DNA from 3 places in the Streptomyces sp. NPDC001903 genome. Region 1 is predicted to be linked to each of the others. Evidence: riboswitches for the same ligand, from Rfam matches in the RefSeq annotation. Region 1 holds a riboswitch; each other region holds the start of a gene.
The links. A riboswitch is a leader RNA that binds a small molecule or an ion and turns the genes downstream of it on or off. The one in region 1 is predicted to bind cobalamin.

Region 1 (9,734 bases):
CCCCCCTGCCCGTGTCGGTCGTCGGCCTCGGCGCCGACGGCTGGGCCGGGCTCACCGCCGCCGCGCGGTCCGCGCTGACCGGGGCCGAGGTGCTGATCGGCGGGCCGCGCCAGCTGGACCTGCTGCCGGCCGAGGACTGCCCGGGCGAGCGGGTGGCCTGGCCGAGCCCGCTGCGGCCCGCCGTGCCGAAGCTGATGGCCGAGCACGCGGGCCGCCGGATCGCCGTGCTGGCCAGTGGCGACCCCATGTTCTACGGGATCGGCCGGGCCCTGGCCGAGGAGCTCGGGGCGCAGCGCCTGCGGGTCCACCCGCACCCCTCCTCGGTCTCGTACGCCTGCGCCCGCCTGGGCTGGCCGGTGGAGGACACCGAGGTGGTCACGGTGGTCGGCCGCCCGGTGGCCCGGCTCGCGGCCGCGCTGTACGAGGGACGGCGGGTGCTGGTGCTCAGCGCCGGAGCGGCGAGCCCCGACGAGATCGCCGCCCTGCTCCGGGAGCGGGGCTTCGGCCCGAGCCGGATGCGGGTACTGGAGCAGCTCGGCTCCGAGCGCGAGGACACGTACGAGGGCCGGGCCGAGAGCTGGGACCGCGCGCCGGGCGACCCCCTCAACGTGGTGGCCGTGGAGTGCCGCCGGGACCGGCGCGGCCCCGTCCCCCGGCTCGGCGCGACCCCCGGCCTGCCCGACGCCGCGTACGAGCACGACGGCCAGCTCACCAAGCGCCACGTCCGGGCGGCCACGCTGTGCGCCCTCGCCCCGGCCCCCGGCGAACTGCTGTGGGACATCGGCGGCGGATCCGGCTCCATCGGCATCGAGTGGATGCGGACGCACCCCACCTGCCGGGCGGTGGCCGTGGAGCGCGTCCCGGAGCGGGCCGCCCGCATCACCCGCAACGCGGCCGCGCTCGGCGTCCCCGGGCTGCGCGTGGTCACCGGCGCCGCGCCCGAGGCGCTGGCCGGGCTGCCCGCTCCCGACGCCGTGTTCATCGGCGGCGGGCTGACCGCGCCGGGCCTGCTGGACGCGGCCTGGGCGGCGCTGGCCCCCGGTGGCCGGCTGGTGGTCAACACCGTGACCCTGGAGTCGGAGGCGGTCCTCACCGAGCGCTACCGGCGCCACGGTGGCGACCTGGTGAAGCTGGCCGTCGCGCACGCGGTGGCGGTCGGCGGTTTCACGGGCTGGCGGCAGGCGATGCCGGTCACCCAGTGGTCCGTGACGAAGCCCTGGCCGGACCATCCCACGACGCAGGACCAGAACGAGGAAGAGGACCAGACGACATGACCGTGTACTTCATCGGCGCGGGCCCCGGCGCCGCCGACCTGATCACGGTGCGCGGTGCACGGACGCTCGCCGCCGCCCCCGTCTGCCTGTACGCGGGCAGCCTGGTCCCGCGCGAACTGCTGGCCGAGTGCCCGGCGGACGCCCGCCTGGTCGACACCTCGCAGCTGAACCTCGACGAGATCATCGCCGAGTGCGTACGGGCCCACGCGGCGGGCGAGGACGTGGCGCGGCTGCACTCCGGCGACCCGTCGATCTTCAGCGCGGTGGCGGAGCAGATGCGGCGCCTCGACGCCGCCGGCATCCCCTACGAGGTGGTGCCCGGCGTACCGGCGTTCGCCGCGGCGGCGGCCGCGCTGAAGCGGGAGCTGACGGTGCCCACCGTCGGCCAGACGGTGATCCTGACCCGGATCGCCCAGCAGGCCACGCCGATGCCGCCCGGCGAGGACCTGGCCACGCTCGGCCGCAGCGGGGCGCTGCTGGTGCTGCACCTGGCCACCCGTTATGTGGACCGGGTCGTCGCCGAGCTGCTGCCGCACTACGGGGCCGAGTGCCCGGTGGCGGTGGTGGCCATGGCCAGCCGCCCCGACGAGCTGATCCTGCGCGGCACGCTGGCCGACATCGCGGCCCAGGTGAAGGAGGCCGGCCTGGTCCGCACCGCGGTCATCGTGGTGGGCCGTACGCTCGGCGCCGAGCAGTTCCGCGACAGCCACCTGTACTCCCCCGAGCGCGACCGGCATGTCTGCTGACGCAGCCCCGGCCCACGTCCTGGTCCTGGGCGGCACGACGGAGGCCCGGCGCCTCGCGCAGGCGCTGGCCGCGGATCCCTCGTACCGCGTGACCACCTCGCTCGCCGGCCGGGTGTCCGCGCCCGTGCTGCCGCCGGGCGAGGTGCGGATCGGCGGTTTCGGCGGCCCCGGGGGCCTGGCCGCCTGGATCACCGCCCACCGGGTCACGCACCTGGTCGACGCCACGCATCCCTTCGCGCAGCGGATGAGCTTCAACGCGGCTGCGGGCGCGGCGCTTTCGGGCGTTCCCCTGCTGGCGCTGCGCCGCCCCGGCTGGTCCCCCGGCCCCGGGGACGACTGGCACTTCGCCGGCTCACTCGCCGAGGCGGCGGCGCTGCTGCCGGAACTCGGCGGCCGGGCCTTCCTGACCACCGGGCGCATGGGCCTGCACGCGTTCGCGCACCTGGCCGACACCTGGTTCCTGGTGCGCTCGGTGGACCCGCCGGACACGCCGGTCCCGCCGCGGCTCGAAGTCCTGCTCGACCGGGGTCCGTTCACCTTGGACGGCGAGCGGGAGCTGCTCGCCCGGCACCGGATCGACGTGCTGGTCACCAAGGACAGCGGCGGCTCCGCCACCGCCCCCAAGCTGACCGCGGCCCGTGAGGCCGGCATCCCGGTCCTGGTGGTCCGCCGTCCCCCGGTCCCGGAGGGAGTCACGGCGGCGGAGTCCGTGTCGGCGGCCCTGGAGTGGCTCGCGGCGGCCCCGGCCTGACCCGCCCGACGGTTGTCAGTGGGTGGTCCTACCCTCACCGGTATGAGCCCCACCACCTTGCTGATCCACGACGGCTCCGCCGCACCCCATGCCCCGGTCACCCGTATCGGAGGCCTGCCGCTGGCTCCCGCCGGCAGCGAGTGGCCCACGTGCACGGCCTGTTCCGGGCCGCTCGGGTTCATCGCGCAGCTGGTCCTCGACGGCGGGCGCGGGGTCCTCGCCGTCTTCATGTGCGCGAACGCCCCGGGCACGTGCGCGGAGTGGAGTGCGACGGCCGGCGGCAACAGGGCGTACCTCTTCCCGCCGGACGGGCTGGTTCCCGTACCGCTGCCCGCGCTCCCCGCCGCCGAGGCCGACGGGAGCGACGAGGACGACGGGGACGACGGGGACGACGACAGCGACGAGGACGACGAGGACGTCCGGCAGCTCGGGGCGGTCCGCACCGTCGAGCGCGTCACGGTGGACGAGCCGGAGTACCGGCTCGCCGCCAAGGCCTGGTCAGAGCGGAGCGGGCGCCCCGCGAACGAGGCGCTCGGCCGGCTCGGCGGCACCCCCGACTGGCTCCAGTACGACGAGACGCCCGACTGCACGGGCTGCGGCGCCCCGATGGAGTTCATCGCCCAGCTGGAGGAGGGTCCCGACCCCCTCACCGCTCCCAACTTCGGCTCCGGCAGAGCCTATGCGCACGTCTGCGCACCTTGCGGGCGGGCGGCGTTCCTCTGGCAGTGCTGAGAACGCCGCCCGGCCCGGCGGTCAGGCCTCCGGATAGCGGCGCGGGGTCCACGTCACGCGGGAGCCGTCCGGGCGCTCGGTGACCTGGGTCTGCGAGGAGCCGATCAGCAGGATCGTGCGCATGTCCACCTCGGAGGGCTCCAGTTCGCCGAGCGCGAGGACGCGGACCGACTGCTCCGGGCCGCCCACGTCCCGGGCGACGACCACCGGGGTCTGCTCCGAACGCAGCTCCAGCAGCAGCTCCTTGGCCTGGGCGACCTGCCAGGTCCGGCTGCGCGAGCCCGGGTTGTACAGGGCGAGCACCAGGTCCGCCGCCGCGGCGGCGCGCAGCCGCTCCGCGATGACCTCCCACGGCTTGAGCCGGTCCGAGAGGGAGATGGTGGCGTAGTCGTGGCCGAGCGGGGCCCCGGCCGCGGCGGCTGCCGCGTTGGCGGCGGTCACCCCCGGCAGGACCCGTACGGGCACGTCCTTGTACTCGGGCTGCCCGGCGACCTCCAGGACGGCGGTGGCCATGGCGAAGACGCCCGGGTCGCCGCCGGAGACCACGGCCACGCGCTTGCCGCGGCGGGCCAGGTCGAGCGCGAACTCGGCGCGCTCCGACTCCACCTTGTTGTCGGAGCCGTGCCGGACCTGCCCCGGCTTGGCGGGGACCCGGTCCAGGTACGTGGTGTACCCGACGAGCACCTCGGCGTCGGCCAGCGCCCGCCGCGTCTCGGGGGTGAGCCAGAGCGGCCCGGCCGGGCCGGTGCCGACGACCACGACCTCGCCGGGGCCGGACGGCACGCTGCCCGGATTGCCGATGCGGCTGGGCACGACGGCGACGGCGAAGTACGGGACGCTGTCGGGGTCGGTGTCGGCGAGGACGCCGGTCCGCTCCCCCTCCATGGTGGCGCGCTCCACGTACCGGGCCTCCGCGAGGCGGCCGCTGCCCTCCATGGCCCGGCGCACGGCGGGGAAGGTGCGGCCGAGCTTCATCACGACGGCGGAGTCGGTGGCGGCGAGGCGGGCGGTGAGCTCCTCCTCGGGCAGGGTGCCGGGCAGGATCGTCAGCACCTCCTCGCCCTCGACGAGCGGGGTGCCCAGGCGGGCCGCGGCGGCGCTGACCGAGGTCACGCCGGGGATCACCTCGGCCTCGTAGCGGTCGGCGAGCCGCTTGTGCATGTGCATGTACGAGCCGTAGAAGAGCGGGTCGCCCTCGGCGAGCACGGCGACGGTCCGCCCGGCGTCCAGGTGCGCGGCCAGCCGGGCGGCGGAGGCCTCGTAGAACTCCTCCATCGCGCCCTGGTAGCCGCCGGGGTGGTCGGTGGTCTCGGTGGTGACCGGGTAGACCAGCGGCTCCTCGACGTGGTCGGCGCGCAGGTGCTTCGCGGCGATCGAGCGGGCGATCGAGCGGCCGTGGCGGGCGCTGTGGTACGCGACGACATCGGCCTCGGCGATGACCTCGACGGCCCGCAGGGTCATGAGGGAAGGGTCGCCGGGGCCGAGCCCGACGCCGTACAGCTTTCCGGTACCGGTGCCGGCTGCGGTGCTCATTCTTCCTCGCTCGCGATCGCGTTGACGGCGGCGGCCGCGATGGCGCTGCCGCCGCGCCGGCCGCGCACGATCAGGTGGTCGAGCCCGGAGGCGTGGGCGGCGAGCGCGTCCTTGGACTCGGCGGCGCCGATGAAGCCGACCGGGACGCCGATGACGGCGGCGGGGCGCGGGGCGCCCTCCTCGATCATCTCCAACAGCCGGAACAGGGCGGTCGGCGCGTTGCCGACGGCGATCACGGAGCCTTCCAGCAGGCCGCGGTCGCGCCAGACCTCGAGGGCGGCGGCGCTGCGCGTGGTGCCCATCTTGGCGGCGAGGGCCGGGACGGCCGGGTCGGACAGGGTGCAGATCACCTCGTTGTCCACGGGCAGCCGCTTGCGGGTGACACCGCTGGCGACCATCTGCACGTCGCAGAGGATCGGCGCGCCGGCGTGCAGCGCGGCCCGCGCGCGGAGCACGACGTCCGGGGTGTAGCCGAGGTCCTGGGGCAGGTCGGTCATTCCGCAGGCGTGGATCATGCGCACCGCGACCTGGGCGACGGAGGCGGGCAGCCCGGAGAGGTCCGCCTCGGCGCGGATCGTGGCAAAGGACTGGCGGTAGATCGCCGCGCCGTCCTTCTCGTACTCGAACACTGTGTACTCGCTCATTTCTTCGCTGCGTCGTGGGAGGTGGTACGGCGTACGGCCGCGAGGGCCGCGGGAAGTTCGGAGGCCGGGACGCCCCGGAGCGGGGCGCGGCCGGTCGCGGTCAGGTCGTACCCGTCGGCGGTGGCGACCACGTCGGCCCAGGCGGTGCCGCGGGGGTGCCCGCACCGGCGTTCGCAGCCGGACCAGTGCACGGGCAGCGGGCGGGTGCCCGGTGCCGCCTGCACCACGACGGCGCGCGCGTCGGCGCGTACGTCCGCGCGGGATTTCGCGCAACCCGGCTTCCCGGTACAGGCGGTGACGGACCGCCAGGGATCGCCGGGAGCGGTCACGAGCCCGGCCGCGGCGAGCTCGGCGAGCGCGCCCGCGGCGGCTCCGGCGGGCAGGCCGGGGACGACGATCCCGCGCCAAGGGGTCAGGCGGAGCCGGCCCGTGAGCCCGGCCAGCCGGCGCCACTGGGCGGTGGTGAGGCGGCCCAGCGGCGCGAACACGCTGAGCGCGGCGGCGCCTTCGGGGCCCTCGACCACACCCGGCTCGGGGGGCGGTCCGCTCGGGGCGGCGCGGTCCCGTACGACGGCGGCCGGGATACCGGAGGCGGCGAGTCGTGCAGCCAACTCCTCGGAAAGCATGGCCTGTTCGGCAGGAAGCTCCGACACCCGCCAGGCCCGGGTACCGGCCCGGCGGACGGCGTCCAGGAAGTACCCGGCGGCCGCGAGCGCGGCCCGCGGACCGTCGGCGGCGGCCACCAGCAGGGCGTCCGCCGGGTCGGCCGTCCACAGCAGGGCCCGGTCCCCGTCCCCGGCGGCGGCCAGGTTCACATCGGCGTCGAGCGAGGTGACGTCCCCGCGGCCGTCGTCGAGGGCGAACAGGAAGCGCCCGGACAGCCCGGCCGCCGGCGCGCTCGCGCACAGCAGCCGGTCCAGCTCCGCCACCCAGGGCGCGACGTCGGGCAGCGCCCGCCGGTCCAGGCCCGTCAGCGGCGAGGCGACGATGTTGCGGACCCGCTCGTGGGTGGGCGCGGGCAGCAGCCCGGCCCGTACGAGCACGCCCTGCAGCTCGCCCCCGCAGCTCGCACCGAGCCCGCGCAGCTGCGCGTTGCCCCGCGAGGTGAGGTCGATGTGCCCGTCGCCGAGCCGGTCCGCCGCATCGGCCAGGAGCAGGGCCGCGCCCGCGTCGAGCATCCCGCCGGGTATCCGGATCCGGGCCAGGTGCCCGTCGTCCGCCGCGTGCAGCCGCAGCGCACCGGGGCAGGCGTCACCGCGGTCACGTATGACCGGTTCGTCCCGCGATGCGGCGGAAGGGGGCTGGGGCGGCATGGCGGCGAGCATACCCACGATTGCCCGACCCCGGCCTGTGTCCGTCACCACCCGCCCCCGCGCCCCACCCTCCGCCCGACCTGCCCCGATCCGCTCCGCGGGCGTCGGACACCCCCACTCCCGGCCAGGGAGAACGCCACCTAAGATGACCACCGGCGGAGCCACGTGGCCCGCTGGGAGGAAGCCCGGTGCGAATCCGGCGCGGTCCCGCCACTGTGAACCCGCGGAGCGATCCGCCGGGTGAGTCAGGAACTCCCGCTGTCCTCACTGCCCGGGGCGCGGAAACCCCGAGGAAGGCATGCCGCCGCATGATCCTGCTGCTGTCGACGTCCGACACCGATCTGCTCAGCGCCCGCGCCGCGGACGGCCCCGTGCCGTACCGGTTCGCGAACCCCTCCCGCCTTCCCCTCGAAGACCTCCCCGCCCTGCTCGACGGCGTCGACCTGGTCGTCGTACGCCTCCTCGGCGGGCTGCGCGCCTGGCAGGACGGGCTCGACCTGCTCCTGGCGCCGACCCAGACCCGCCCGGTGGTCGTCCTCACCGGCGAACAGGCCCCGGACGCCCAGCTGATGGAGGCCTCGACGGTCCCGATCGGCATCGCCGCCGAGGCGCACGGCTACCTCGCCCACGGCGGCCCCGCCAACCTCGACCAGCTGGCCCGCTTCCTGTCCGACACCGTGCTGCTCACCGGCCACGGCTTCGAGCCGCCCGCCGCGGCGCCCACCTGGGGCCCGCTGGAGCGCACCCCGGTGCGCCCGTACGGCCCGCGCATCGCCGTGCTGTACTACCGCGCCCACCAGATGAGCGGCAACACCGCCTTCGTGCACGCGCTGTGCGACGCCATCGTGGAGACCGGCGGGACGCCCGTACCGCTGTACGTGTCCTCCCTGCGCAGCCCGGAGCCGGAGCTGATCGCCGAACTGGAGTCGGCGGACGCGATCGTCACCACGGTGCTCGCGGCCGGCGGCACCAAGCCCGCCACCGCCTCGGCCGGCGGGGACGACGAGTCCTGGGACGCGGGCGCGCTCGCCGCCCTCGGCGTGCCGATCCTGCAGGCCCTGTGCCTGACCGGCTCGCGCAGCGCCTGGGAGGAGAACGACGAGGGCCTGTCCCCGCTCGACGCCGCGACGCAGGTCGCCGTGCCCGAGTTCGACGGCCGCCTGATCACGGTCCCGTTCTCCTTCAAGGAGCTCGACGAGGACGGACTGCCCTCGTACGTGGCCGATCCCGAGCGCGCCGCCCGCGTCGCCGGCATCGCCGTGCGGCACGCCCGGCTGCGGCACATCGAGCGCCGCGACAAGAAGATCGCGCTCGTCCTGTCCGCGTACCCGACCAAGCACTCCCGCATCGGCAACGCGGTCGGCCTCGACACCCCGGCCAGCGCCGTGGAGCTGCTGCGCACGCTCATCGCGGGCGGTTACGACTTCGGCCCCGTCGAGGAGATCCCGGGCCTGGTCTCGGGCGACGGCGACGAGCTGATCCGCGCCCTGATCGAGGCCGGCGGCCACGACCAGGACTGGCTGACCGAGGAGCAGCTGGCCCGCAACCCGGTCCGGATCCCCGCGGCCGACTACAAGCGGTGGTTCGCCGAGCTCCCCGCCGAGCTGCGGGGCAGCGTCGAGGAGCACTGGGGCGAGGCCCCGGGCAACATGTTCGTGGACCGCTCGGCCAACCCGGAGGGCGACATCGTCCTCGCGGCGCTGCGCCGCGGGAACCTGCTCATCCTGATCCAGCCGCCGCGCGGCTTCGGCGAGAACCCGATCGCGATCTACCACGACCCGGACCTGCCGCCCTCGCACCACTACCTGGCCGCGTACCGCTGGATCCAGGCGAGCGCGCAGGACGGCGGCTTCGGCGCCGACGCGATGATCCACCTGGGCAAGCACGGCAACCTGGAGTGGCTGCCGGGCAAGAACGCCGGCCTGTCGGCGGCCTGCGCGCCCGACGCGGCGCTCGGCGACCTGCCGCTGATCTACCCGTTCCTGGTCAACGACCCGGGCGAGGGCACCCAGGCCAAGCGCCGCGTGCACGCGACGCTGGTCGACCACCTGGTGCCCCCGATGGCGCGCGCGGAGTCGTACGGCGACATCGCACGCCTGGAGCAGCACCTGGACGAGTACGCGCAGATCTCCGCGATGGACCCGGCGAAGCTTCCGGCGATCCGCGCACAGATCTGGACGCTGATCCAGGCCGCGAAGCTCCACCACGACCTGGGGCTGGAGGAGCGTCCGGACGACGACGGATTCGACGACTTCCTGCTGCACGTCGACGGCTGGCTGTGCGAGGTCAAGGACGCCCAGATCCGCGACGGTCTGCACGTCCTGGGCGGCGCTCCGACCGGCGACGCCCGGGTCAACCTGGTCCTCGCGATCCTGCGCGCCCGCCAGATCTGGGGCGGCACGACGGCCCTGCCCGGCCTGCGCGAGGCGCTCGGCCTGGACGAGTCCGCGGCCACCCGGACGACCGCCGACGAGGCGGAGGAGGCGGCCCGCGCGCTGGTCCAGGCGATGGAGGACGCCGACTGGGCGCCGGAGGCGGTGGCCACGGTCGCCGCGGACCACTCCGCGGACGTCGCGGCGGTCCTGGACTTCGCGGCCCGCGAGGTCGTCCCGCGCCTGGCCGGCACGACGGACGAGATCGCGCACGTGGTGAGCGCGCTGGACGGCGCCTTCGTCCCGGCGGGTCCCTCGGGCTCCCCCCTCCGCGGCCTGGTCAACGTCCTGCCCACGGGCCGGAACTTC
Region 2 (9,734 bases), on a different contig from region 1:
GGGTGGTCCCACGGCTCTCCGGTTGCCCCGCGCATATGACGGAACGCCCCCTTGGAATCGATGATTCCGGGGGGTGTTTTCCTAAGGAACGGCCCGGGCGGGCGTATCGGCCGTCCATGATGGGTTCATGGCGGGCCTGGAGGGTGTGGAACAGCCGCGGCAGCGCAGCAGCGCTTCCGCCGTGCGGCCGACGGCGGCTCTTGAGGACGAACAGGGCCTCAAGGCGCTGGAGTTGTACGGCAATCCGGCCGAGGCGGAAGTGAACCTGCCGTCCATGCCGGAGTCGGCGAGCGAGGCCCGCCGGCTCACCCAGTACGTGGTGATCCGTTTCTGGGGCTTCTCCCCGCAGGTTTCCGAGCACACCGTCCTGCTGGTCTCCGAGCTCGTCGGCAACGCGGTGCGGCACACCGGCGCCCGGTCGTTCGGCTTACGGATGCACCGGCGCCGCGGCTGGATCCGGGTCGAGGTGCGCGACCCCTCGCGCGGACTGCCCTGCCTGATGCCGGTGCACGAGCTGGACACCACCGGGCGGGGGCTCTTCCTCGTCGACAAGCTCTCCGACCGCTGGGGCGCCGACCTGCTGCCGCGCGGCAAGATCACCTGGTTCGAGATGCGGGTCGCCGACCGCTGACCGCCCCGTGCGGGCACCCGCCCCGGAATGCCTGAAGCCCCCGGTCGCCGTGGTGGGGCGTCGTGGGGGCTTCATGGGTGCGCCGAGGATCGAAGGGGGTGTGATCCTCGGCGTGGCGACTTCGCTCGGGTCAATGGGGGAAGCCGTGATTCCGACTATGGCAGACGGGCGACCAAACGCCAAAAGTCCCAACCTGGACATAAGTGTGCAAATACTAAGAGTTTCGGGTTAAATCCTAGGTGAGGTGGGCCACTCACCTCGCAATCAATGAATAACTATCCATCGCTCCGTGTGATTCATTGATCGAATACCGGACACCCCCTCGTTCGGATGCACTCCGACGAAAGTCCCGAAATGGGTCAATCGTTACCTTCCGTGGCATCCGCCTCTTAAATGGGCAGGTGCTCTGCTACCCGGACCGCCGATCCGCCCTCCGTGCCGGGGCCGCGGCCGCCGTCGGCGCCCTCACCGCCGCGTGCGGCACGGACGCCCGTACGCCCGCCGGGCCGCCCGCCGAGCCGGCCTCGGCGAAGCCCGCCCCCGTCCGGGCTGCGGCCGCCCCGCGCCGGTTCCCCGGCCAGCCCGACGAGATCGCGCACGGTCCGCGCGACCGCCCCCGGGTCGCCCTCACCTTCCACGGCAACGGGGACCCCGCCATCGCCCGGGCCGTGCTCGCCGAGGCGGAAAGGGCGGGCGCGCGGGTCACCGTACTGGCGATCGGCAGCTGGCTCGACGCCCACCCGGACATGGCCCGCCGGGTCCTGGACGGCGGCCACGAGCTCGGCAACCACACCCAGCGCCACCTCGCGATCAACGACATGCCCGAGGCGGAGGCCTACGCCGAGATCACCGGCTGCGCCCAGCGGCTCAAGCGGCTCACCGGCTCCATCGGCACCTGGTTCCGGCCCTCCCAGACCCAGTACGCCACCCCGCTCGTCAAGGAGCTGGCCCGGCGGGCGGGCTACCCGCACGTCCTCTCGTACGACGTGGACTCCCTCGACTTCACCTCGCCCGGCGCCGCGGCCGTCATCCGCACCGTCACCGGGACGATCCACGGCGGATCGGTGGTGAGCCTGCACTTCGGCTACGCGGACACGGTCGACGCGATGCCGCCCCTCCTCGAAGAACTCGCGCGCCGCAAGCTGCGCGCGGTGACCACCACGGAGCTGCTGACCTCATGACGACCACCCGCCTTCCCCGGAAGGCCACCGTGCTGCTCGCCGGTCTGGTCCTCGCCGCCCTGGCCGGCTGCGGATCGGCCGACAAGGAGCCCGCCGAGGCGCTCGGCTCCGCGGCCGCGGCCCGGCAGCCCGCCCCCGTCAAGGCCGTCCCGGCCGTACCGCCCGGCCTGGCCGGCATGCCGCCGCTCCTCGACCCGAAGGACGTGTACGCGGCCGACCGGCCGAACAACCTCTCGCCGCTGGTCAGGGGCTTCCCCTCGCGGGTCTACGTGCCGAACACCACCTCCAACACGGTGTCCGTCATCGACCCGAAGACCTACAAGGTCATCGACACCATCCCGGTCGGGATCCAGCCCCAGCACGTGGTCCCGTCCTGGGACATGAAGACCCTGTGGGTCAACAACAACCGCGGCCACACGCTCACCCCGATCAACCCGGCCACGGGCGAGGCGGGCGAGCCGGTCGAGGTGCACGACCCGTACAACCTGTACTTCACGCCGAACGGCAAGTACGCCGTCGTGATGGCCTCCATGGACCGCGAGCTGGTCTTCCGCGACCCGCACACGATGAACCGGGTGAAGACCGTCCCGGTGACCTGCTTCGGGGTCAACCACGCGGACTTCTCCGCCGACGGCCGGTACTTCATCGTGAGCTGCGAGTTCTCCGGCGAGCTGCTCAAGGTCGACACCGAGCGGATGGAGGTCGTCGGCCAGCAGAAGCTGCCGTTCGAGGGCGCGATGCCGCAGGACGTGAAGGTCTCCCCGGACGGGAAGACCTTCTACGTCGCCGACATGATGGCGGACGGCATGTGGGTGCTCAGCGGGGACAAGTTCGACATCCCCAAGCTGCTGCCCACCGGGAAGGGCACGCACGGCCTGTACGTGAGCCGCGACTCCAGGGAGATGTACATCTCCAACCGGGGCGAGGGCAGCATCTCCGTCTTCGACTTCAAGCAGAACAGGCTCACGAAGAAGTGGGAGCTGCCGAACGGCGGCAGCCCTGACATGGGCGGCGTCTCCGCCGACGGGAAGGTGCTGTGGCTGTCGGGCCGCTACAACTCCGAGGTCTACGCGATCGACACGGCGACCGGGCAGCAGCTCGCCAAGATCCCGGTGGGCGGCGGCCCCCACGGCCTGGCCGTCTACCCGCAGCCGGGCCGCTACTCGCTCGGCCACACGGGCATCTTCCGCTAGACGCGGCCCACGGACGGAGCAGCGCAGGAGTGCAGCTACCCTTGGCCGGTCAACAAGCACCGAGAAGGGGTGGATCCCAGTGGCTGACATCGAGAGCGCGCGGGCGACGTTCGGCAAGTTCGACGCGGACGGTGACGGCTTCGTCACGGCGGACGAGTACAGCGCGGCCATGAAGGCGATGGGCGACGCGTTCGTCACCGGCTCCGTCGCGGACGCCGTGATCGCCGCCAAGGACGCGAACGGCGACGGCCGCATGAGCTTCGACGAGTTCTGGGCCGCCCTGAACAAGTAGGCCAGCCGGCCCCGCGCAGCCCCCGCACCGCCCTCCTGCCGGGCGGGCGGGGGCTGCGCGCCGCTCAGGCCGTGTCCTCCATGTCCTCGACCTCGGCCAGGGCCTCCTCCAGCCAGCGCAGCCAGAACGTCTCGAGGCCGGTGCCGCCGTGCAGGACGAGCCGGCGCAGCCGGTCCTCCTCGGAGTCCCGCCCCGGCGGGAAGTCCTTCTCCTCGATGGCCTCGTAGACCGCCAGCTGCCGCCGGTGCAGCTCCAGATGGCGCCGCAGCTCCGCGGCCAGCCCCTGCGGCCCCACCACGGCCGCGGCCCGGATCCGCAGCAGCAGCGGATCCCGGACGGCCTTCGGGTCCTGGCGCTCGCCGACCCACCGCGCGAGCTCGGCGCTGCCCGCGTCCAGGACCTCGTACTGCTTCTTCTGCCCCCGTACGGGCACCTCGCTGGGCAGCGCCCGGATCAGTCCGGCCTCCTCCAGCCGCCCGAGCTCGCGGTAGATCTGCTGGTGCGTCGCGGACCAGAAGTACCCGATCGACTTGTCGAACCGCCGCGTCAGCTCCAGCCCCGACGAGGGCTTCTCCATCAGGGCGGTGAGGATGGCGTGCGGCAGCGACATGCCGCCATCCTAGGGATGCGGCGGGCCGCGGACACGGCTACCGCCAAGCGGCCAGGGCCTCCGGGGTCTTCGGGCCCGGGGCGTGCGGGGGCAGCAGGGCGTGGGCGCGCAGGAGGGCCGTCACCGCCGGGGACCAGGCCTGGCGCAGACCGGCCGCGGCCAGGAGCTCCGGATCCGACAGGAGGGTCTGCGCCGGGCCCGTGCGGATGCCCGACGGGGTCAGGACCGCCGCGTCGTCGGCCCAGCGGACCGCCAGGTCCACGTCGTGCGTGGCCATGACCACCGTGGTGCCGGCCGCGCGCAGCCGGGCCAGGACGTCCAGCAGGCGCTCCTGCCCGTCCGGGTCGAGCCCCGCCGTCGGCTCGTCCAGGATCAGCACCCGCGGAGCCATCGCCACCGCCCCCGCGATCGCCGCGCGCTTGCGCTGGCCGTACGAGAGCAGGTGCGTCGGCCGGTCCCGCAGCGCCGTGATGTCCAGCGCGGCGAGCGCCGAGTCCACGCGGGCGCGCACCTCCTCCGCCGCCAGCCCCAGGTTCATCGGGCCGAAGGAGACGTCCTGCTCCACCGAGGCCGCGAACAGCTGGTCGTCCGGGTCCTGGACCACCAGCTGCACCGCCGTGCGCAGGCGGATCAGCCCCGCCCGGTCGTACGAGACCGCCGCGCCGTCGAGGCGCAGCGCGCCCGAGCCGGGCCGCAGGCCCCCGCTCAGCAGCCGCATCAGCGTGGTCTTGCCGCTGCCGTTGCGGCCCAGCAGGACCAGCGCCCGGCCCTCGGCGATGGAGAAGTCCACGTCGGCCAGGACCGCGGGTCCGTCCTCGTACGCGTAGCCGGCGCCGGCCAGTTCCACCAACGGGTTCACAGGTAGAGCCCCTTCAGGGTGAGGGTCAGGGTGATCAGGGCCGCCAGCAGTGCCCCCGAGGCCGCCAGGAACCGCCAGGACAGGGCCGCCTCGGGTACGAGGACCCGCAGCGCGCCGTTGTAGCCGCGCCCGGCCAGGCCGTCCTGGAGCCGCGCCGCGCGATCGAAGGCCCGTACGAAGGAGGTCGCGGCGAGCCCGGCGAGCGAACGCCATACCGCCGCCCGCCCGGACTGGCCCAGCCGGGCCGCCTGGGCGCGCCGTACCTGGGCCATCGAGTCCAGCAGCAGGAAGCCGATGCGGTACATGACCAGGGCCACGTCCACCACCGGCGCCGGGACCCCGGCCCGGACCAGCCGGGGCAGCACGTCCGAGACGGGCGTGGTGAAGGCGAACAGCAGCACGCCGAGGGAGGCCGCCGAGGTCCGCAGCAGCAGCTCCGCCGCATGCCGGGGGCCGTCGGGCGCGAGCGAGACGAACCCGGCCGGCCCGCCGACGGCGACCAGCAGCGGCAGCGCGCCGGTGAAGCAGAAGCCCAGCGGGATCCTGAAGGCCCGCCACAGCTGCCGCCCGGCCACGCCGGCCGGGCCGAGCAGCACGGCGAGCGTGGCGGCGGCGACCAGCGGCCCGCCGGGCCAGGGCGGCAGGCACACGGCCGTGACCGTCAGCCCGAGCCCCAGCAGGGCCTTCTCCAGCGGATGCCGGCGCCGCCACCGGCTCCCGTGCGCGGCCACGTCGATCGGCAGCACCGCCTACGACTCCGCGGCGGCCGTGTCGGCCGCCCCGGCGGCAGCGGACGCCCCGGCGGTGTCCGCAGGGCCCGCGGCGGCGGCGAGCGCAGCGCCCTGGCGGCGGCCCTTGCGGACGCCGAAGTAGTACGCGAGCACGCCCGCGCCCAGCGCCGCCTGGAGGGCGAACAGGGCCGACTCCACCTCCCCGGAGGGGGGTTCGTACAGCGGCGAGAACCACGGCTCGTAGTCCGGCTTCAGCTCGGTGATCGCCGACTCCGCCTGCGCGTCGGCGCCCGTGAACGGCTCCTCCTTGCCCTCGCCCATCCCGAGCGCGATCGGCAGTACCGCCAGCGCCGCCACCAGGAGCAGCAGCAGGGAGTTGATCTTCGCGTTCCGGCTCATCCCCATCAGACCGCCGCCTTCCGCTCGCTCTGCCCGCCGCGCCCGCTCAGCTTCGCCACGCCCAGCCGGACCAGGTCCGACTTGCTCGACTGCATCAGCAGCCGCATCACGAGCACCGTCAGCAGCCCCTCGCTCACCGCGAGCGGGATCTGGGTCACGGCGAAGATGCCCCCGAACTTCGCGAGCGCGCCCGGGAACCCGGAAGCCGGGTCCGGGAAGGCCAGCGCCAGCTGCACGGAGGTCACGCAGTAGGTGACCAGGTCGGCGAAGAAGGCGCCGAAGAAGACGGTCACCATCAGGGGGACGTCGAAGCGCTTCAGCAGCAGGTAGACCCCGTACCCGGCCCACGGCCCGGCGATCGCCATCGAGAAGACGTTCGCGCCGAGGGTGGTCAGCCCGCCGTGCGCCAGCAGCAGTGCCTGGAAGAGCAGGGTGATCGTGCCGAGCACCGCCATGATCGGCGGCCGGAACAGGATGGCCCCGAGTCCGGTCCCGGTGGGGTGCGAGCAACTGCCCGTCACGGAAGGGATCTTCAAGGCGGACAGGACGAAAGTGAACGCTCCGGACGCGCCGAGCAGCAGCGTGCTCTCCGGGTTCGCCTTCACCTCACGGGTGAGGGCGCGGACACCGTGGACGACGAAGGGAGCGGACGCGGCGCCCCAGGCGACCGCGTGCAAAGGGGGTAGGAACCCCTCGGCTATATGCATGAGTGGGGAGACCTCTCCAGCACCTCGTGGATGGACAACGCGCCCCGGCCGGTCTCCTGGCTCACGGGTGCTGATGCCCTGGCTCCGCCTTCCCGGGCGGCGCGGATCCTTCCGCTCCGCCCAGTGGCTTCCCGATGGGGGCACCTCCCGGACGGAGTCTGGGGGAGAGTGGAGCCGGACTTCCCGTTCACAGTGGCGAGGGCCGCACCGGTTTCCCACCGGTTTCCCGAACACCAAGGCCCGTTGACCCTAGTCGGACGGACGGACCTGTACCAACCCGGCGCGCACGCCGGGGCGCCCGGGGGCGCCCGCCCGCCCGGCCCTCAGCGGCACACGTCGCGGTGCGCGACGTCCAGCACGAACCGCTCGGGCGCGTGCAGTGTGAAGGAGCGGTAGGAGGGCTTGCCGTCGAAGGCGGCGCCGAAGGTCACGTACCCCTCGAAGTCGCCGGTCAGGGCGAGGCCCTTCAGTCGCGGCAGATGGATCTTGACCAGCTTCGGTCCGCGGTACGTGCTGTCGCCCGCGCGGTCGTGCGCCTCGGCGGGGTGCAGTCGGATCTGGAGGAAGTGCTTCCCGGCCAGCGGGACCGGCGCGCCGGACCCGTCGTGGACCAGCCGGGGAACGCGGGTGACCGTGGCCTGGGGGACGTACCCCCGCAGGTCGATGACGATGCGGTCGTACGTGCAGTGTCCGCCCCAGCGGGCGTTCACGACGAGCGGCGTGGGCCGGACGGCGGCGGAGGCCGGCGCGGCGAGGGTGATCCCGGCGGTGAGCAGCGCACCTGTGGCGAGGGCCACGAGCCGCCGGTGGCGGAGGTGGTTCATGACGTCCCCCTGATTCTTCGGAGACGGGGACCGGTGTCACTGCCGAGGACGCTCCCGGCAGGCTCATGGTTGCACCCAAAACGCACCAAACCAAAAGAAAGCCTCTCAGATGGGGCTCTACCGGGGCAGGAGGGTGCTCAGCTCGGCGTCGAGGTCGTAGTGCCGCCGCTCCTCGCCCCGCGGCACCAGCGCGACCAGCCGCCGGCACAGCACCCGTACGTCCTTCGCCCGGGCGGACACCACGCAGCTCTGCGCACCGTTGGTGAAGGCGAGGAAGACCCGCGGTTCCCCGCCCTGCCAGCGCGGCCACACCCGGACGTCCCCCTCGCCCGTCGCGCGGGTCTCCCCGTCGAGCAGCAGGTCCCGGGAGAACACCCAGTGCGCCAGGTGCATCCCGGCGCCCCGGAAGTCGAGCGCCAGCTCGTAGGGCCGGTCGCGGCGGTAGGTGAAGGCCCCGCACACCGGCACGGGCTCGGGCGCGGCCTCCAGCCGGAGCGGGAGGACGCGGTACTCGATGCCGTCCATGCGCTGCGCCTCTCTCTCGTGTCCCCGCCGGGGCGCTCGCGGCCCTCTCGGGCAAGCTAGCCCACCCTCCGGCCGCGCCCGCGGGCCGAAGGTCCCGACCGCGGGGGCCGCTGGGCCCCTCTTCTCACAGGAAGGGGAGGGGGAACGCGAAGGGCCCGCCCTCCGGGGGGAGGGCGGGCCACAGCGTGACCGGTCCGCTACGGGACGGGGTTGAACACGAACGAGTCGTTGGACTGCCCGATGGCGGTGAAGCCGGCGCCGTTGGCCTGGGCGCCGTTGCCCTGGTTGGACGCCCCGGAGCCCGTGGCGATCTGCTGGGTGGTGGAGGAGTTGCCGAGGTTGCCGCCCGCGACCCCGCTGCCGAGGATCTCCCCGACGGCGGCGTTGGACGAGACGCCCGCACCGGCTCCGTTGTCGGCCTGGGCCGTGCCCGTGAAGAGCGCGACGGCGAAGGGGAGCGCTGCGACAGCCGCCAGGACGCGGATGCTGCGGTTGCTTGCCATGATGAAGTCCTCCAGTACACAAAAAGGCTGCGGTCCAAGGCGGTTGGCCGACCGCCGGGGGGTGTGGCCGCGACGTCACGTGATCACCATGGCGCATGTGATCATCGAGAAACCAGCCCGGAGCGGAGGGTTCGCCCTCAAGCGTGATCAACTCCCCGCAAACCTCAATGAACCGGCGAACCGGGACGTCAGGGTGCGGGTACCGGGAGGGGAGCCGCGTTGAGGCTGGTGTTGGTCCACCGCTGGGCGTCGGAGCCGTTGCAGTCGAACAGCCAGGGCGGGGTGCCTGGGCAACGCCCGCACCTGCGGTGCGCCGCGCGGGTTTTCCATCACCCGCGTCACCACCGGTGGAACGTCCACATTCGCCTACCAGAGTTCGGATTGATCTCGTGCTCCGGCGATTGCGGCTCCGATGGGGAGTGGACCGAGAGCCGCGTATCTCCTCCGCTGTGGCGCGACGATTCCGAGCCGGACGGCAGCGATCTGGATGCGGCCAACGCGACGGTCACCAAGGCCAAGAAGAAGCGCGACCAGCTCATCGGCCAGGTCGTCGACCTCATCGGCTACGACGACCCCGGGACTGCTTCACCAAGGCTTCGCTGCGGTCAGCGCTCCTGGGATTCCATCAAGTGGTATTCCCCGAACGGGGCCGGAGGTATGTCCTTGGATGCCGCTACGCACATGACGGATCCATCGACACTGCGAGGAGCGCTGGAACCCCTCAAGGGCGGCGCGTTCCCGCACTGCAACTGCTGAGGGGTGGAACGTGGATACGTGGCTGGACGACTTGTACCCGGACTCGGTCGCTTCCGGCGGCCTCGGGGCTGCCATGGAAGAGGCCGCTGCGCTGCACGGGTGCGACATCGGGCCGGTGGGTTCTGCCTCCACCGTCGTCAGTATCGAGACCGGCAGGGGTGTCCTGTCGGTCGGTCTCGCAGCCGACGAGCGATTGTTCCTGATCGGTATCCATATTCCGGGGTTCACCTGGGCGACTGGGTCGACGGGTGAAGTCGGACTGCTCGTGGAGGCCGTCTCTGCGTGGCGTGAAGGAATTTCCCTCGATGACTTCGAGGCGAAATTTGAGTTCATGAGAATTGGCGAATTGACGGGCTGAGGGAACTCTTCCCCACCGTCACGCATGGCGTCGTCCGCCTTCGGGTGGATCCGCTGGACGGAGGCAGTCGCCGGTTCCTCGTGAAGGAAGTGGCCGGGGAGCGCTACCAGGTCATGGCGGTTGGTGGACCCGGGACCACCTGGATCGAGGTCCCGGCCGAAGACC
Region 3 (9,734 bases), on a different contig from region 1:
GGCCTTCCGGATGGCGACGCAGCTCGCCCTGCTGGAGCACGCCGACGAGCTCGACCGGTGCGCGTCGCAGGACTTCCCGGCCGGGTCCACCGCACACGGCCTGGCCCGGATCGGCATCGCCAACTACTTCGCCGCCGCGCTGATCCTCCCGTACCGCGCCTTCCACAGCGCCGCCGAGGAATTCCGCTACGACATCGAGCGGCTCACCGACCGGTTCGGACTGGGGTACGAGACGGTCTGCCACCGCCTGAGCACCCTCCAACGACCCATGCTGCGCGGGGTTCCGTTCTCCTTCGTGCGCGTGGACCGTGCCGGGAACATGTCCAAACGGCAGTCCGCGACGGGGTTCCACTTCTCCCGGGCGGGCGGCACCTGCCCGCTGTGGAACATCTACGAGGCCTTCGCCGCCCCGGGCCGGATCCACGTCCAGGTCGCCGCCATGCCCGACGGGCAGCGCCACCTGTGGACCGCCCGCGCCGTCACCCGGCACCGCGGCGGCTGGGGGGAACCGGGCAAGACCTTCGCGATCGGGCTGGGCTGCGAGATCCGGCACGCCTCGCGGCTCGTCTACTCCGACGGCCTCGACCTGGACAACACCTCGGCCGACACGCCCATCGGCATGGGCTGCCGGCTGTGCGAACGCCTGGACTGCCCGCAGCGCGCGGTACCGCCGCTGGGGCGTCCGCTCGCCGTCGACGAGAACTCCAGCACGTTCGTCCCGTACCAGGTCGCCGACCGCGCGCAGTGAGCCGCGGCCTCCCCCCTCAGAAGCCCTCCCGGGCCCGGGTCGGACGCCCGGCGGGCGTCCGACCCGGGACTCCTGCGTCAGGAGTTGTCGGCCGTGAGCTCCGCGCGCACGGCACGCGCGGCCGCGACGAGGTTCTCCAACGAGGCTCGGGTCTCGGGCCAGCCGCGGGTCTTCAGCCCGCAGTCCGGGTTGACCCAGAGCCGTTCGGCGGGGATGGCCGCGAGCCCCTTGCGGAGCAGGGCGGCGGCTTCCCCGGTGCTCGGGACGCGCGGGGAGTGGATGTCCCAGACGCCCGGTCCGGCCTCACGCGGGTAGCCGTGCCGGGCCAGTTCGCCGGCGACCTGCATGTGGGAGCGGGCCGCCTCCAGGCTGATGACGTCGGCATCGAGGTCGTCGATGGCCCGGACGATGTCGCCGAACTCCGCGTAGCACATGTGCGTGTGGATCTGGGTGTCCGGCCGGACACCGCTGGTGCTGAGCCGGAAGGACTCGGTGGCCCAGGCGAGGTACTCCGCGTGGTCGGCCGCGCGCAGCGGCAGGGTCTCCCGGAGGGCGGGTTCGTCGACCTGGATGACCGAAGTGCCCGCGGCTTCGAGGTCGTCGACCTCGTCGCGCAGGGCGAGGGCCACCTGGCGGGCGGTGTCCCCGAGGGGCTGGTCGTCCCGTACGAAGGACCAGGCGAGCATCGTGACCGGGCCGGTCAGCATGCCCTTGACGGGCTTGGCCGTCTGTGACCGGGCGTACGTGGTCCAGCGCACGGTCATCGGCTCCGGGCGGGAGACGTCCCCGGCCAGGACCGGGGGCCGGACGTAGCGGGTGCCGTACGACTGGACCCAGCCGTGCCGGGTGGCCAGGTAGCCGGTGAGCCGCTCCGCGAAGTACTGCACCATGTCGTTTCGTTCGGGCTCACCGTGCACCAGGACGTCGATGCCGGTCTTCTCCTGGAAGGCGAGCACCTCGCGGATCTCGTCCTTGATCCGCTCCTCGTAGCCCGCGGCGTCGAGGCGGCCCGCCCGCAGGTCGGCGCGCGCGGTGCGCAGCTCGTCCGTCTGGGGGAAGGAGCCGATGGTCGTCGTCGGCAGCAGGGGCAGCCCGAGGAGGGCGCGCTGGGCCGCGGTCCGCTGCGCGTAGGGCTGCGAGCGCCGCGCGTCGGCATCGGTGATCGCGGCGGTACGGGCGCGCACGGCGGGGTCGTGGGTGATGGCGGAGGCGGCCCGGGAGGCCAGGTCGGCGCGGTTGGCGGCGAGTTCGGCGGCGATGGCGTCGGTTCCCTGGGCGAGTCCGCGGGCCAGGGTGGCGATCTCGGAGGTCTTCTGGCGGGCGAAGGCGAGCCAGCGGCGGATCTGCGGGTCGATGTCGCGTTCGGCGCTCGCGTCGAGCGGGACGTGCAGGAGGGAGCAGGACGCGGCGACGTCCACCCGGGCGGCGAGGCCCAAGAGGGTGGCGAGGGTGGTCAGGGACTTCTGGTGGTCGTTGATCCAGATGTTGCGGCCGTCGACCACTCCGGCGACCAGGCGCTTGCCGGGCAGTCCGCCGACCGCGGCGAGGTCCGCGAGGTTCGCGGCGCCGCCGCCGGTGAAGTCGAGGGCGAGGCCTTCGACGGGCGCCGCGGCCAGCACCGGGAGGGCGTCCCCGAGCCGGTCGAAGTACGAGGCGACGAGCACCTTGGGCCGGTCGGCCGGCGCGCCGAGCTCGCGGTAGGCGCGGGCGGCGGCGTTCAGGTCGGCCGGGGTGCGGTCCTGGACCAGGGCGGGCTCGTCCAGCTGCACCCATTCGGCGCCGGCGGCGCGCAGGTCGGCGAGGACCCGGGCATAGACGGGCAGCAGCCGGTCGAGCAGGGTCAGCGGCTGGAAGTCGGCGGCCACGCCGGGGGCGGGCTTGGCCAGGAGGAGGTAGGTGACGGGGCCGACGAGGACCGGGCGGGCCGGGTGCCCGAGCGCGAGGGCCTCGCGCAGTTCGGCGACCTGCTTCGTGGAATCGGCGGTGAAGACGGTGTCCGGGCCGAGCTCGGGGACCAGGTAGTGGTAGTTCGTGTCGAACCACTTGGTCATTTCGAGCGGGGCGACGTCCTGGGTGCCGCGGGCCATCGCGAAGTAGCCGCCGAGGGCGTCGGCGGCGACCGCCGCGCGGTGCCGCTCGGGGACGGCGCCGACCATGACACTGGTGTCCAGGACGTGGTCGTAGTACGAGAAGTCGCCGGTCGGAACCTCGGTGATGCCGGCGTCGGCCAGCTGCCGCCAGTTCGAACGGCGCAGGCCGGCCGCGGTCTCCCGGAGGGCGTCTGCGCTGACGCGGCCCTTCCAGTAGCCCTCGACGGCCTTCTTCAGTTCGCGGCCCCGGCCCTGGCGGGGGTAGCCGTACACGGTGGCTCGTGCTGCCGCGGCTGCGGGCTTCGCTGTCACGGAACTCTCCTTCGCGAGATGTGTCCTGAACACCCCGGTGGGGGACGCGGACGCGAAGGAACGACAGAGCGCGCGGAGCACGCCGCGGGGGAAACACCGCAGGTGCCGCTCGCCGTGTACGCCGACCCGCCCACGAGGTCACCGGGATTTCCGCACGGGGAATCGTCCGCGTGCGGGCAACGGGCAGGTCTTCGGACTCGCGGGCACGCCGGCCTCTGTCGAGGCGGACACCTACTGGCCGTCGCTTCCCAGGACCGTTGTCCGGTCCCAGTGCGTATGACGGCGGTCGTTCCCGCTCACCGCTGCGGGGCAGTCCCGGATTCCCACCGGGTTCCCTCTTACGACGCATCCCGCCTGGCGGACGGGGCGAACCAGCTGCACCGGCCACCCTAGGGGGCGTGATCGCTCCCCGGCGAGCCGCGTCCGCGATGCGGACGCCCGGAGGATCAGTGCCGGTGCATGGTGTGCAGGGCTTCGAGCAGGACCTTGGGGTCGTGGCCGCCCTTGTGGACCGGCGGGGGCTGCCGGTCCAGGCCGAGCAGTCGCGCCACGGCGGTCCAGGCGGTGCGCACCGAGTACTCGACGGTGAACACCACGTCGTCGGGGACTTCGGCGTACTGGCCGATGAAGGCCAGGTTGGTGGATCCCTCGGGGACGACTTCGGGTCGGTCGCCGGCCTTGCGGACCAGGAACTGGCTGGTGATGTACGGCATCAGGGCCGGCCGTACGACGGACGACTCGAGGATCTGCTCGCTCTGCGCGAGGCGCAGGTGCCCCAGCACCTCGGTCAGCATCTCGCGGCCCGTGCACTCGGCCATCGTCTTGCCCACGTGGTCGCCGGGCGCGTCCGGGAACAGCGCGTAGCCCCACCAGACGTAGGTGTCCTCGGGCTGTTCGTGGAAGTGCGGCTGGTGGTTGAGGACGATGGTGAGGAGCCAGGCCGAGTCCTTGAAGGTGATCAGCCCGCCCTTGCCGGCCTCGCTGCCGGAGAACTCCTCCATGGCCTTGAAGAAGGTCGGGTCCTTGGTGGTTACGGTGAAGGACCCCCAGGTGGAGTCCTTGACGCAGGAGTCGAACACCGAGGGGTCGCCGAGGTGCGGGCGCTTGGCCGCCAGGGCGTGCCACAGGCGCCACGAGGCGTCGGGGCCGGAGGTGTCCGCCACGGCGGCGGTGTCGGTGGATCCGAGGGTCGAGTTCGCGGTCATCGAACCGTTGGTGACGAACACCAGGTCTTCGGCGGCGACGGGGATCCGCTCGGTCCTGCCGTCGCGCGTACAGGTGAGGGAGGTGACGGTGATGCCCTCGCCTTCGGCCAACTCGGCGTCGGTGACCGTGGTGTTCATCGAGAAGGTGACACCTTCGCCCCGCAGCCAGGCCTGGAGCGGGCGCACGATCGAGTCGTACTGGTTGAAGCGGGTGCGGTAGATCCCGGACATGGTGTCGAAGGTCTTGAACAGGTGGACGAACCGGTTGAGGTAGCGCCGGAACTCGATCGCCGAATGCCAGGGCTCGAAGGCGAAGGTCGTGCACCACATGTACCAGAAGTTGGTGGTGAAGAACTCCGGGGCGAAGCAGTCGGAGATGCGCTTGCCGTCGAGGCGCGACTCGGGGGTCGCCACGCACGCGACCAGGTCGAGCCGGTCGCGCTCGGAGAAGCCCATGGAACGGGTGTCGACGCGGCGGCCGGCGCCGTCGACGAGGCGGGCCTTGTCGTTCCAGGCGAAGTCCTCGTGGAAGGCGAAGGTGTCCTCGGTGACCGAGACGTCCGGCGCGTCCAGCGAGGGGATCGAGCGCAGCAGGTCGTAGGTGCACTCGAAGTGCAGCTCGAACATCCGCCCGCCGCGCATGGTGTAGCCGGTCTCCGGATCGCCCGCCGCGTCGAGGCTTCCGCCGGTGCGGTTGCCGGCCTCCAGGACGGTGATGTCCCCGCCCGCGAACCCGCCCTCCCGGATCAGCAGCGCCGCCGCCGACAGGGAAGCGATGCCCGCACCCACGAGATAGGCCTTGGCCACGACGCGTCTCCGCTCGCCGGGGGCCGCGTGTCGGCCCCGGTCGGCCGCGCGATCACCCCCGCCAGCCCACCACCCGCCGCGGGGCGGTCGCAATCCGGGTGCGCCATTGGGGAGGCGCCGGTGGTTCCGCGGCCCGCCGGCCTTCGTCCCGGACGGCGGCGAGGCGGATCCGCGGGTGGCACCGCATCGATCCGGTCACCCTGGTGGGACGTCCGGTGAACCGTGAGTGGCCGCCACCTGGGCAGGAGGTACGGGAGGCGGCGTCACGCCGGTCGATGCGGCGCGCCCTCGCACGGCGTGGGCCTGCGGGCACCCGGCCCGAGCTGGGCGAACTCACCTCGCTTAACCGATATCCGAACGAACTGTCCGTAAATCGACCGCCGATGTGCGGCAAGCCTTCATGTCTGGCAGGCTCGGCCCAAGTTGAGCGCTACATGAAAGCCGTAGCTGGTCAAATCACCTTCGAATCGAAAGAGAGTCTTCTCATGCGTCACCGCTTAGCCACCGTCTCCGCCGCCGCTCTCCTCTGTCTCGCCGGCGCCACGGGTGTGGCGGAGGCGAGCCCCGAGAGCCTGTACGCCCCCTCCGCGATGGTCTTCACCATCACCCAGGGGGACGACGCCGCCACCGGTACGGTCCTGCGGGCGACCACCCTCAGCTGCGCCTACGCCGCCGAGGGCACGCACCCCGCCCCCCGGGCCGCGTGCGACGCCCTCAACGCCACCGGCGGCGAGTTCAACCGCCTGCTGGCCGCGCCGAACCCGGACCGGGCCTGCCCGATGCACTACGACCCCGTCACCGTCACCGCGGACGGCGTGTGGCGCGGGGCCCACGTCGCGTGGAAGCACACCTTCTCCAACGCCTGTGCCATGTCCGCGACCCTGAACGGCAACCCGGTCTACGCGTTCTGACGCCACCGGGTCGTGGCGCCCGTACGCCGGCGCCCGCCGCAGGCGCCGCCGCCCCCGGCCGGACGGGAGGCCCGTTCGCGCAACTGCCGGTCCCGCCGTGCGTGACAGTCCGGTTTCGCCTAGTTTGAGCAACGTTGAGACCCTCACACCAAGGAGTTCACCGTGGCTGACAAGGGAAAGATGGACCAGGCCAAGGGCAAGGCCAAGGAGACCGTCGGCAAGGTCACCGGCAACGACCGGATGAAGGCCGAGGGCAAGATGGACCAGGCCAAGGGCAAGGCGAAGGAAGTCGCGCACGAGACCGAGGAGCGCGCCCGCGGCATCCAGGATTCGCTGCGCGACAAGCGCGACAGGACCTGACACCCGCCAAGACGCGGCCCCGCGGCGCCTACGCGCCGCGGGGCCGCGCCGCGTCCGCGTCCGGCACGCACCGTGTACGGGCGCCGACACAGGGCACACGGGGTGCATGACCGTACCCAAGACAGCCGTTCTCGTCCTGGACAGCGCCGAGCCCGAGCTGCTGGCACAGTTCTACGCCGAACTGCTCGGTGCCACGGCGGGGCCGGCCCCCGGCGACGGGGAACTCCTCCTCGTGGCCGGCCGCACCGGTGTGGTCCTCGGAGTCCGCCGCGACCTCGACCACGTACCGCCGAGCTGGCCGCTCCCGGAGGGCTCCCAGCAGGCCCACGTGTGCATCCTCGTGGACGAGGGGCGCCTCGACGAGGCCGAGCGCGAGGCCGTGACCCTCGGGGCGCGACCGGTGGCCGCGCAGGACGAGGGCGGCCTGCCGGGCAGCCGGACCACCCTGCGGCGCTACGCCGACCCGGCCGGCCACGCGTTCTCCCTCGCCGCGGTCCGAGAGGACCCCGCCCCCTGAACCCGTGCCGGACGGCGATTCCCGCCGGGGTCGGCCCGGCCCGCGTCGGCGGGGTTGGGCGGCGGTGGCCGGGGTAGGCGCCTGCTCGGCAGGACAGGTGCGCAGAAGCGCAGATCCGCAGATCAAGGGAGCGGCGGTGGCCGAGACGGAGCTCGACGCGTTCGCCGACGTCCTGGACGGCCCGGTGTACGTGGTCACGGTGGCGGCCGCCGGCGAGCGGTCCGGCTGCCTCGTCGGCTTCGCCTCCCAGTGCTCGATCCGGCCGCCGCGGTTCGTGGTCTGGCTCTCCAGGCTCAACCACACCTTCCGCGTGGCCCGCGGCGCCTCGCACCTGGCGGTGCACGTACTGGACCGCGGCGAGCGGTCGCTGGCCGAGCTGTTCGGCGGAGAGACGGGCGACGAGGTGGACAAGTTCGCGGGGATCGACTGGCGGCCCGGCGCCGACGGCACTCCACTGCTGACCGGCGCCCGCGCCTGGTTCGTCGGCCGGATCGAGGCACGGGTCGACGGCGGCGACCACGTGGGCTTCGTCCTGGCCCCCACCGAGACCTCCCCACCGGCCTCACCCGCGCCGGCTCTGCTGCGGTACGACGACGTCAAGGAGATCGAGGCCGGCCACCCGGTCTGATTCCCGGCCCGGGCACGGGACCTGACGGCAAAGAGGGCGGATCGCGCCCGCACGGGCGGGCGGTTCGCCGCGGCGTGCGACCCTTCGGACATGGATGTGATCTTTGCCGAGGACGAGAGCGCCGTACGCCGCTGCTGGCCGGTCTTCTCGCAGCTGCGCCCGCACCTGGACGAGGACGGCTTCGCCGAGCGCTGGCGGACGCAGTCCGCGGAGGGCTACCGGATCGTCTACCTGGAGGAGGACGGCGAGGTGTGCGTCGCCGCGGGCTTCCGCGTCATGCACACGATGATCTCGGGCCGCATCCTCTACCTGGACGACCTCGTCGCCGACGAGGCCGTCCGCGGCCGCGGCCTGGGCAGCCGGATGCTCACCGCCCTGAAGTCCATCGCGAAGGACGAGGGGTGCGAGGAGTTCCACCTGGACACGGGCCACCAGCGGCACGCCGCCCACCGGACCTACCTGCGCAACGGCTTCCGCATCGATGCCCACCACGTCTCCATGACCCTGGACTGACCCGGCCCCGACCCTGGACCGACCTGCCACACCCTGCCCGGGCCCTCTGGCCCGGGCACGGGTGCGCCCGTACCCTCTGCCCATGATCGATTCACGTACCCATGTCCGTGTCGCCCGCCCCTCCCTCGACCTGAAGGCCGCCGAGCGGTTCTACGTCGACGGGCTCGGCCTGGAAGTGCAGTGGCGCAGTACCGAGCGCGTGCCCGGTGGCCACGACCTGCTCATGGTCGGCCCGGCCGCGGGCGGTTGGCACTTCGAGCTCACCCACGACCCCGAGAACCCGATCCCGCCCGCCCCCACCGTGGACGACCTCTTCGTCGTCTACCTGGGCGCGGCGCCCGACGAGGAGCTCGTCCGCAGGCTCGTCGAGCACGGCGGCACGCGCGTCGCCTCGCACAACCCCTACTGGGACGAGTACGGAGTCACCGTCGCCGACCCGGACGGCTACCGGCTGGTGCTCTGCTCCCGCACCTGGCCCTGATCCGGCCGCGAGGTTTCCCGGGGACGTGACGTTCTCTTCCCCGGGCCCTCCGGCCATGACCGGTTTTCTATGCACCATGTCTGCATGACGACGAACGACGATGCCACGGCCTGGCAGGGCGGCAGCCTAGACCTGGATGCCTACCTCCGGCGTACCGGCTATGACGGCGAGCTCGTGCCCACCCTCGACGTTCTGCGTGCGCTGACGCGTGCGCACATCACCTCGATCCCCTTCGAGACCGTCGAGATCGTGCTCGGCCGACCGATCTCCCTCGAACTGCAGGACATCCAGGACAAGTTGGTCCACGGACGTCGCGGCGGCTACTGCTACGAGCACACCGTGCTGCTCGCGGCGGTGCTCGAACGCGTCGGCTTCGGAGTGACGGGACTCGCCTCGCGGGTCCGCATCGGCTCCGAGGGGGTGGTCCGTGCGGCCACGCACGCCATGCTGCGCGTGGAGACGGCCGAGACCCCCGAGACCGGCAAGGTGTGGGTGTGCGACCCGGGCTTCGGCCGCAACCCCATCGAGCCCATCGAGCTGGCGGAGGACGCCGAGACCTCCTTCAGCGGCTGGGGCTTCCGGCTGGAGGGTTCGACCACCGAGACGGGCGACCGGCTGTACGCGATGCGGACGCGGGGCGCCGACGGCTGGTACGACCTGCACGCCTTCACCCTCGACCAGCGCTATCCGCAGGACTGGATGGTGGCCAACCACTTCCTGTCCACGCATCCGCGTTCGCCCTTCGCGGGCCGGCTGCTCGTCCAGCAGATGCGCGAGCACGAACACGTCTTCCTCGACGGCAGCGTCCTCACCCGGACCCTGCCCGACGGCACGGCCACCGCGCAGACGTACGCCCCGGAAGAGATCCCGGGCCTGCTGCGGGACCTGTTCGGCATGGAGGTGCCGGAGACGGACCGCGACGAGCTCATCGCCCGTGTGTACGTGGCCCGTCAGGCCGCCGTGATGTACCCGACGACCGTGCAGCCGTCGACGGTGCCCATCCAGCAGCTGCGGGCGCACCGCGCCGGACGCAGGAGGGCGGCGCCGGTCAGGTGAGATCGGAAGCAGAGCCTTCGGTGCCTTCGGCCGTTGAAACTGCACAAGCAACTTGGCAAGGTTGCTTGCGGAGTTCGACGGTGGAGCCATGACCACGCATCCCGGG

Region 2: it holds a riboswitch for cobalamin, as region 1 does, so the genes downstream of both, ACFYZS_RS02820 (energy-coupling factor ABC transporter permease) here and cobN (cobaltochelatase subunit CobN) in region 1, are expected to answer to the same signal.
Region 3: it holds a riboswitch for cobalamin, as region 1 does, so the genes downstream of both, metE (5-methyltetrahydropteroyltriglutamate--homocysteine S-methyltransferase) here and cobN (cobaltochelatase subunit CobN) in region 1, are expected to answer to the same signal.

Annotation. Positions count from the first base shown of each region.
Region 1 covers NZ_JBIASZ010000030.1:23,888-33,621, forward strand. Annotated here, with positions in the region: gene cbiE (precorrin-6y C5,15-methyltransferase (decarboxylating) subunit CbiE) at 1-1,274, shown strand, start outside; gene cobM (precorrin-4 C(11)-methyltransferase) at 1,271-2,020, shown strand; gene ACFYZS_RS38485 (cobalt-precorrin-6A reductase) at 2,010-2,771, shown strand; gene ACFYZS_RS38490 (hypothetical protein) at 2,814-3,503, shown strand; gene ACFYZS_RS38495 (precorrin-2 C(20)-methyltransferase) at 3,525-5,036, opposite strand; gene ACFYZS_RS38500 (precorrin-8X methylmutase) at 5,033-5,680, opposite strand; gene cobG (precorrin-3B synthase) at 5,677-6,993, opposite strand; cobalamin riboswitch at 7,132-7,269, shown strand; gene cobN (cobaltochelatase subunit CobN) at 7,302-9,734, shown strand, end outside.
Region 2 covers NZ_JBIASZ010000001.1:603,873-613,606, forward strand. Annotated here, with positions in the region: gene ACFYZS_RS02780 (ATP-binding protein) at 128-631, shown strand; gene ACFYZS_RS02785 (polysaccharide deacetylase family protein) at 1,033-1,812, shown strand; gene ACFYZS_RS02790 (YncE family protein) at 1,809-3,005, shown strand; gene ACFYZS_RS02795 (EF-hand domain-containing protein) at 3,085-3,297, shown strand; gene ACFYZS_RS02800 (PadR family transcriptional regulator) at 3,362-3,907, opposite strand; gene ACFYZS_RS02805 (energy-coupling factor ABC transporter ATP-binding protein) at 3,945-4,766, opposite strand; gene cbiQ (cobalt ECF transporter T component CbiQ) at 4,763-5,512, opposite strand; gene ACFYZS_RS02815 (energy-coupling factor ABC transporter substrate-binding protein) at 5,516-5,896, opposite strand; gene ACFYZS_RS02820 (energy-coupling factor ABC transporter permease) at 5,902-6,603, opposite strand; cobalamin riboswitch at 6,632-6,856, opposite strand; gene ACFYZS_RS02825 (hypothetical protein) at 6,927-7,427, opposite strand; gene ACFYZS_RS02830 (SsgA family sporulation/cell division regulator) at 7,545-7,952, opposite strand; gene ACFYZS_RS02835 (hypothetical protein) at 8,150-8,455, opposite strand; gene ACFYZS_RS02840 (hypothetical protein) at 8,675-9,211, shown strand; gene ACFYZS_RS02845 (hypothetical protein) at 9,222-9,569, shown strand.
Region 3 covers NZ_JBIASZ010000003.1:175,993-185,726, forward strand. Annotated here, with positions in the region: gene ACFYZS_RS07525 (short-chain fatty acyl-CoA regulator family protein) at 1-748, shown strand, start outside; gene metE (5-methyltetrahydropteroyltriglutamate--homocysteine S-methyltransferase) at 826-3,150, opposite strand; cobalamin riboswitch at 3,336-3,491, opposite strand; gene ACFYZS_RS07535 (oleate hydratase) at 3,597-5,162, opposite strand; gene ACFYZS_RS07540 (subtilase-type protease inhibitor) at 5,648-6,073, shown strand; gene ACFYZS_RS07545 (CsbD family protein) at 6,236-6,433, shown strand; gene ACFYZS_RS07550 (VOC family protein) at 6,540-6,950, shown strand; gene ACFYZS_RS07555 (flavin reductase family protein) at 7,048-7,578, shown strand; gene ACFYZS_RS07560 (GNAT family N-acetyltransferase) at 7,669-8,091, shown strand; gene ACFYZS_RS07565 (VOC family protein) at 8,174-8,572, shown strand; gene ACFYZS_RS07570 (arylamine N-acetyltransferase) at 8,657-9,628, shown strand; gene ACFYZS_RS07575 (MarR family winged helix-turn-helix transcriptional regulator) at 9,717-9,734, shown strand, end outside.